Regions from separate parts of the Mesorhizobium sp. BR115XR7A genome, predicted to be linked through region 2. Evidence: riboswitches for the same ligand, from Rfam matches in the RefSeq annotation. Region 2 holds a riboswitch; the other holds the start of a gene.
What was found. A riboswitch is a leader RNA that binds a small molecule or an ion and turns the genes downstream of it on or off. The one in region 2 is predicted to bind cobalamin.
Positions count from the first base shown of each region.

Region 1 (4,014 bases), on a different contig from region 2:
TACTGGCAGCCTTTTGCGGCTTCATGACCTGGCGATATCTGCCGAAGTCGCTGTGATCTTCAGGCCTCGGGTGAGCGCGCAGCGTGCCGTTCGCGCACCCAGTTGTGAAAACGGTGCAGGTCGTACTCCTCGGGCATCAGCACGCCAGCTGTATGACGCATCGAGCGCAGGCCCTTCTGGTTGACCTCGCAGATTGCCGCGTCCTCCTCCAGCACCTGTGTGCCGAAGGCAACGATGTTGTCGATGTCGGTCTCAGCGAGCGCCTCGGGCGCGAACAGCCATTCCGCGGTCAATTCGGTCTGTTCGGGACCGAGCGGCGTAAGCCGCACGGTCCTGACATAGTCGACATGGCCGACAATGAACATCGACGGCAGGTTGGTGGAGTAAGTCTGACCGGCGGTTCGTTCCGCCGGCGTCAAGCTCGGGAAGATCGGCCCGTGCGTCTGCCCATCACGCGACCATGTCTCAGCCCCGGCGCGCAGGCCGCCGGAGAATTCTGGCGCGTCATTGTCGGCGTGGCGGAGCCATTCGGGATCCTCATGCCGGCTCATCAGGCCGCGGCCGTAGATCGGCACCAGCCGCGACAGGTCCTTGTGGACGCCCGGGCAGTGCAGGCACTCGTTGAAGTTTTCCCAAAAAATCTTCCAGTTGCAGTTCATCACCTTGCGCAGCACGTGCCCTGATACCAGCATTTCCAGCGGCCAGTTGCCGAAGTCGCCGGAGGCCGGGTCGAAGGAGGATTGCGCCGAGCTGGCGGCATCTTCCGCAAGATTGACGAAGACGAAGCCCCGCCACACCGAGTGCGCGACGCGATAAAGCGGGTGATCGGCCTTGTCGAAGCCGTCAGGCAGCGATTTCGACGGCACGCGCACCAGATCGCCACGCAGAGAATAGGACCAGGCATGATACGGGCAGGTGATCAGCCGCGCCTTCAGCCGGCCCTGGCTTTCCTGGCAAAGCTGCGAGCCGCGATGCCGGCAGGTGTTGTGGAAGGCATGCAACTCGCCGGTGTCGTCGCGCAGCAGGAGGATTTCCTGCGTACCGACGCGGAAGGTGCGGAACGCCAAAGGCTGGGCAAGGTCGGCCTCGCGGCAGACGAGCAGCCAGTTCCTGTACCAGATGGCGTCGAGATCGCGCTGATAGTTGTCCTGGTCCCAATAGGCCGACGAGGGCAGCGTCGGCTCGGTTCGAGTCAGGCCGTTATAGGGCACGCACTCGCTGGCATTGGGCTGCATGGCTGGCTTCCCGTGAGGGGTGCCAGCCGACACCCGGCCATGAAGTTTGTCAATCGGGACGGGATGAGGGCAGCTTCGCCGATACGGCGCTCCTGCGCTGGCGGCTGTCGGAATTTGGTTTGCCGGGCGCGGCGAATTTCCCTATAGTCCCCGATGTCGTCGGTTCCTTTTTGGAGCCAAGAGGGAATGCGGTGCGGGCAGGAATTCCTGCCCAATGCCGTGGCTGCCCCCGCAACTGTGTGCGGTAGTCCTCTCCATATGCCACTGAAGATTTTTCTTCGGGAAGGTGGGGAAGGGCGCTTATCCGCGAGCCAGGAGACCTGCCGGCGACAGGAAACTGACTTCGATGCCCTCGGGTGGAGGGCGAAAGGACAAGACATGACTACCGCTTCCGTCTCCCTCGGCGCCTCCGTCTCCTCGCAGTCGCGCTTCATGCAGCTCGCGCTCGCGGCGCTGCTCGGCATCTTCGTCGTCGGCTTTGTCGGCTTCTCGCATATCGATGCGGTCCACAATGCTGCCCACGACTATCGCCACTCGATGGCGTTTCCCTGCCACTAACGAGGATCCGACATCATGAATCTGTTTCGCAACGTCGTGTTCGTCGCGGCGATCGCGGGGCTCGTGGCCGGTGTCGTTCTCGCCTGCATGCAGGCCTATGCCACCGTGCCGCTGATCCTCAAGGCGGAAGTCTACGAAAGGGCCGGCGGCGGCCACCACCATGATCACGCGGCCGCACCAGCGGCGACCAATGATGCCATGAGCACGGTGGCGCCCGCTGGGAATGCCATGAGCTCTGCCGCGCCCGCGGGCACCGATGCCGTGACACCGGCGGAGGAAGACGAAGGCTGGGCGCCGGCCGACGGTTTCGAGCGTTTCGCCTTTAGCGTGGTTGCCAATATCGTCACCGGCATCGGCTTCGCACTGGTCCTGGTCGCGGTTTCCGAGTTCTTCGGCGGCGTCGGCAACTGGCGCCAAGGTGTGTTCTGGGGCTTGGCCGGCTTTGCCGTGTTCACACTGGCACCGGGTCTCGGACTGCAGCCGGAACTGCCGGCAATGCCGGCGGCCGATCTTCTGCCGCGCCAGATCTGGTGGACGGCGACGGCGGCCGCGACCGCGATCGGCCTAGGCCTGATCGTGTTTCGCAGATCGCTGCCATTGACCATCCTCGCCGTCTTGCTGATCGTCGCGCCGCATGTCGTCGGCGCGCCGCAGCCCGACAGTTTCGAAACACCGATCCCGGAAGGCCTGCACCATCAGTTCGTGGTGGCGGTGACGGTGACCAATCTGGTGTTCTGGCTGGTGCTCGGCGCGATCGTGGGCGTGGTGCGCAGGCGCTTCACCGGCATGGCGACCAGCCTGCGCGACAGCTTTGCCTGATCGCGGCAGGCTGACCTTCATCATCGGTGGTGCGCGCTCCGGCAAGAGCGCGCACGCCGAAACCCTGATGACGGCATTGCCCTCGCCATGGGCCTATATCGCCACGGCGCAAGCCCATGACGACGAGATGCGCGAGCGCATCGCGCTGCACCGCTCGCGGCGCGGTGAGGGCTGGTCGACCACCGATGCGCCACTCGACCTCGCCGAAGCGCTGGAGGCGTTGCCAGACGGGCAGCCGGTGCTTGTCGACTGCCTGACGCTGTGGCTGACCAACCACACGCTGGCCGATCACGACGTCGAGGCCGCGTGCCGGCGGCTGGCGGACGTGCTGTCTCGGCCGCGCGGACCGTGGTTCGTGGTAACGAACGAGGTCGGGCAAGGCATCGTGCCCGACAACGCGCTGGCGCGTCGGTTTCGTGACGATGCCGGCCGGCTCAACCAGCGGGTCGCCGCGATTGCCGACACGGTGCTGCTCATGGTGGCGGGGCTACCGCTCAAGGTGAAGTGAAATGACCGATATCGACGACAAGGATGAAGAACGCCATCGCGCCAAGATGGCCAAGCGCAAGGCGGTGCAGGACGCCGAGGTTGCGGGCAAGACGATCGAGAAGGGGTTGCTGATCGTCAACACCGGTCCCGGCAAGGGCAAGACCACGGCCGCCTTCGGTCTTGCGCTGCGCATGCTCGGCTACGGCAAGCGCGTCGGCGTCGTCCAGTTCATCAAGGGCAAATGGCACACCGGCGAGAAGGAGGCCTTTGCCGTCTTTGGCGACCGTGTCGTCTGGCACGCAATGGGCGAGGGTTTCACCTGGGAGACGCAGGACCTGAAGCGCGATATCGCTGCCGCCGAGGCCGCCTGGGCCAAGGCTCTGGAATTGATCGCCGACCCCTCGATCAGCCTTGTCGTGCTCGACGAGCTCAACATTGCCTTGCGCTACGACTATCTCGCTCTCGACAAGGTGGTTGCGGCGCTCAAGGCTCGCCGCGAAGGCCTGCATGTCGTCGTCACCGGCCGCAACGCCAAGCCGGCACTGGTCGAGGCGGCGGACCTGGTCACCGAGATGGGGGTGACAAAGCACCATTTCTCGGCTGGCGTGAAAGCGCAGCAAGGCATCGAGTTCTAGAAAACCAGAACGGCGATCAGCGCGACAAGGCCGAACAAGCCGATCAGCAGGTAGTCCGCGACCCGGTAAAGCTTGAGCGCCCGCCTGATATCGCCGCTGTCGACATCGCGGCGGCCGCCTTCGCCCATGAAGATGTCGTCGACCATGACACCGCCATAGCTGCGTGGTCCGGCGAGCGCCAGCCCGAGCGCGCCGGCCATGGCCGCTTCCGGCCAGCCGGCATTGGGCGAGCGGTGTTTTTTCGCGTCGCGCCTCACCGCCTGCCAGGCGTCGCGGGG
Region 1 is NZ_JAIUHW010000010.1:74,810-78,823, reverse strand. It holds gene LB557_RS21360 (MFS transporter) at 1-56, shown strand, start outside; gene LB557_RS21355 (aromatic ring-hydroxylating oxygenase subunit alpha) at 60-1,235, opposite strand; cobalamin riboswitch at 1,379-1,578, shown strand; gene LB557_RS21350 (CbtB domain-containing protein) at 1,614-1,793, shown strand; gene LB557_RS21345 (CbtA family protein) at 1,809-2,612, shown strand; gene cobU (bifunctional adenosylcobinamide kinase/adenosylcobinamide-phosphate guanylyltransferase) at 2,605-3,120, shown strand; gene cobO (cob(I)yrinic acid a,c-diamide adenosyltransferase) at 3,122-3,736, shown strand; gene cbiB (adenosylcobinamide-phosphate synthase CbiB) at 3,733-4,014, opposite strand, start outside.
Region 1: another riboswitch for cobalamin. It lies ahead of LB557_RS21350 (CbtB domain-containing protein); the one in region 2 lies ahead of metE (5-methyltetrahydropteroyltriglutamate--homocysteine S-methyltransferase).

Region 2 (4,014 bases):
CGGCAGCCCGTCACCAGACGCTCAGGCAGATGCTTTCCGACCAGCGTTTCAATAAGGACTGGCGACAGTGGCGGGCGCTGCAGGACGGCGAGATTCCCGAGGATCATCCGCTGATCGGGATATGCAAAGTGGACAACATGACCACGGCGCACGGCGCCGATCACCGGCGCTTGCGCGGCCTGCTGTCCAGCAGCTTCGCGCCCAGTCGTATCGCCTTGCTGGCGCCACGGATCGAACAATGCGTCGATCGACTCCTGGCCGAGATGGCGCAGCGCGGCGGCAGTGCCGATCTGATGTGCGAGTTCGCCGCTCCGCTGCCCACCAACGTGATCGCCGAACTGTTCGGTTTGCCGGACGAACAGCGCGAAGAGATCGTCGCGCTCACCTACAGCCTGGCCAACACCTCCGCCACAGCCGAAGAGGTGCGACAGACGCGGCAGCGCATCCCGGAGTTCTTCCGTCGCCTGATCGCGCTCAAGCGGGGCCAGCTCGGCGATGATCTGGCTTCGGCCCTGATCGTCGCGCGTGACAAAGGCGAGCTCGTTTCCGACACCGAGCTCATCGACATGCTGTTCATGGTGCTCTCTGCGGGCTTCGTGACCACCGCCGGCGTCATCGGCAATGGCGTGCTGGCATTGCTGACGCATCCGCAGCAACTGCACCTGGTGCGCAGCGGCCAAGTTCCGTGGTCACAGGCGATCGAGGAGATCCTGCGCTGGGGCAGCTCAGCGGCCAATCTGCCGTTCCGCTATGCCACCCAGGACGTGGAGATCGACGGATGCATGGTCCGCCGCGGCGATGCCGTCCTGATGGCGTTCGATGCGGCGAACGGGGACGAAAAGGCCTTCGGTCCTGGCGCCGACAGATTCGATGTCACCCGGCGGCACAACCCGCATTTGTCGTTCGGCGAGGGGCCGCATTCCTGCCTGGGCGCTGCGCTGGCGCGCCTGGAATTGCGCTGCGCCTTCCCCGCGCTGTTCGGGCGGCTGGAGGATCTGGCGCTGACCATCGCTGCGGAGGACGTCGTCTACATGCCGTCTTACGTCATTCGCTGCCCGCAGCGCCTGCCGGTCAGCTTCCGCCCTTCCGTCGCTTAGAGAGTGCCGCATTCACCCCGGATTCGGTGATTCTCGGTTCGCCGGGGTGGCTGGTCTCGCACGAGGGGGGCGAGCATGCCCGGTTACGCACGATCGTGGCGCCGGCCTTCAGCAATCGCAGGGTGAAGCTGCTCGCGCAGCAGGTCGAGGCGATCCCCGCGCAGTTGTTCGAGACGCTGGCGGCCCAGCCCCAGTCCGCCGACCTGAGGCGCCACCTCTCCTTTCCGCTTCCGGACATGTTATCAGCGTGCTGATGGGCGAGTGCGCAAGCACGCTGAGCAAAGCCGAGCGGGGAACAAATACCGGGATTCCCGGCGGACCGTGACGGCCTCGCCCCACTTTACGCTCTTGAGCCCGGCGACCTCGATCTGATCCGGCGTCGCCGATGGGGACAAGGATCTCTCCGAGCCTGCACTGATAAGAGGCGGCATCGTAAGCGGCTTTGGGCGAAAGAGACCGATCAGCGCAAGGGCACTATTCGCATCATCACATAAACATCTCGTTATATGTATTGACAAGGAGCGAAGCTGCTGTGATTGTGCGCATGTCGTGGTTCTCCGCGCGGCACTGCCGTAGCGGAGCTAAGAGGGAAGCCGGTGCGATGCCGGCGCTGCCCCCGCAACTGTTAGCGGCGAGCCAAGCCCATTGGTGTCACTGAGGCGAACGGCCTCGGGAAGACGGGCAGAGGCTTTGACCCGCGAGCCAGGAGACCTGCCACGACGAACAACGTCCACGGGCGGGGTGTCTCGGTGGCCGCAGTAGCCCGGCTTCGTGCCGCCTGCTCGCGCGTTCCTTGTCCCCACGCCCCAACCATCGGGGTATGGCATGACTGTCTCTCAACAAATTCCTGTGGCAACGCTCGGCGTGCCGCGTATCGGTCGACGGCGGGAACTGAAATTCGCGCTTGAAAGCTACTGGTCCGGAAAATCTCCCGCTGCCGACCTGCTCGCGACGGCGAAGGCGCTACGCGCCGCCAGCTGGAGGGAGCAGCACGATCGCGGCGTGTCGAAAATCCCGTCCAACGATTTCTCGCTTTATGACCATGTGCTCGACACCGTCGCCATGGTCGGCGCCGTGCCGGCACGATACGTCTGGACTGACGGCGAGGTCCCACTCGATACCTATTTCGCCATGGCGCGCGGCAACCAAGATCAGGCCGCTGATTGCGGACATGCCGGTGACGAGCATGCGGCCAACGGGCATGGCCTTGCCGCGATGGAAATGACCAAATGGTTCGACACCAACTATCACTACATTGTGCCGGAACTTACCGACGATCAGAGCTTTGCCCTCTCGTCGGCGAAACCGGTCGATCATTTCCTCGAGGCCAAGGCGCTCGGCATCCACACGCGCCCGGTCCTGCTTGGACCGGTTACCTTTCTCAAGTTGGCGAAGTCACCTGAGGAAGGTTTCAACCCTATCGCGCTCCTGCCACGGCTGCTGCCCGTCTACGAGGAGCTCCTGCGGAGGCTGAAGCTCGCGGGAGCCGATTGGGTGCAGATCGATGAGCCGGCGCTCGTGGTCGATCTGGTTCCCAACGAACGGGATGCGCTCCAATTCGCCTACTGCCGGCTGTCAAAAGCAGCACCGGAGTTGAAGATCATGGTCGCTACCTATTTCGGATCGCTGGGAGACAATCTCGAGACCGCGATTTCTCTGCCCGTGGCGGGACTGCACGTCGATCTCGTGCGCGCTCCAGAGCAGTTGGAGACCGTCGGCCGGCTCGCGCAGAAGGACCTTGTGCTCTCGCTCGGGCTGATCGACGGCCGCAACGTCTGGCGCGCGAACCTGCCTGCCATGCTTGACCGCATCAAGCCGATCGTCGCCGGTTGGCCGCGGGACCGCGTGGAGATCGCCCCGTCCTGCTCGATGCTGCATGTGCCGATCGACCTGGACATGGAGACGGCACTCGATGCGGATGTGAAATCGTGGCTCGCCTTCGCGGCGCAAAAGACCGACGAGCTGGTCGTGCTCGCCCGTGCGCTGGCCGAAGGCCGGGACGCGGTCGCCGCCGAACTAGAGGCGTCGGCTGAGGCTGCCGCCGCTCGCGCGACATCCGCTAAGGTGCATGATCCGCTCGTCGAAGGTCGGGTCGCCAGCATCAAGGTCGCCATGACGCGCCGGAAGAGCGCATTCGACGTGCGCTCCAAGCTTCAGGGCGACACGTTTGGCTTGCCATCCTTCCCCACCACGACGATCGGCTCCTTCCCGCAAACAGCCGAGGTTCGCAAGGCGCGGGCAGCCCATGCCAAGGGCGAGCTGAGTTACGTCGACTATGAGGCCTTCCTGAAAAAAGAGATAGAAGCCGCCGTTCGCTGGCAAGAAGAGATCGGACTCGACGTGCTGGTCCACGGCGAATTCGAGCGCAACGATATGGTGCAATATTTCGCTGAGCAGCTCCGCGGCTTCGCCTTCACGCAACACGGCTGGGTGCAGAGCTATGGCTCGCGCTTTGTGCGCCCCCCGATCATCATTGGCGATGTGTCGCGACAACAGCCGATGACGGTACACTGGTGGCGATATGCCCAGTCGCTGACGCCGAAGCCGGTGAAGGGCATGCTTACCGGCCCGGTGACGATCCTCAACTGGTCCTTCGTCCGAGACGACCTTGCCCGCTCAGCCGTCTGCCGCCAGGTCGCGCTCGCCATTCGCGATGAAGTGAGCGACCTCGAAAAGGCCGGCGCCGGGATGATCCAGATCGACGAAGCCGCACTGCGCGAGGGCTTGCCGCTGCGCGAGGCCGAGTGGCAGGCCTATCTCGACTGGGCCGTCGAATGCTTCCGGCTGGCTTCAACGGCGGTCGGCGATGCGACCCAGATCCACACCCATATGTGCTACTCCGAGTTCGGCGATATCGTGGACGCGATTGCCGCAATGGATGCCGATGTGATCTCCATTGAAACCTCGCGCTCGCAGA
Region 2 is NZ_JAIUHW010000020.1:40,391-44,404, reverse strand. It holds gene LB557_RS29660 (cytochrome P450 family protein) at 1-1,097, shown strand, start outside; partial or broken gene LB557_RS29655 (cytochrome) at 1,064-1,339, shown strand; cobalamin riboswitch at 1,631-1,831, shown strand; gene metE (5-methyltetrahydropteroyltriglutamate--homocysteine S-methyltransferase) at 1,947-4,014, shown strand, end outside.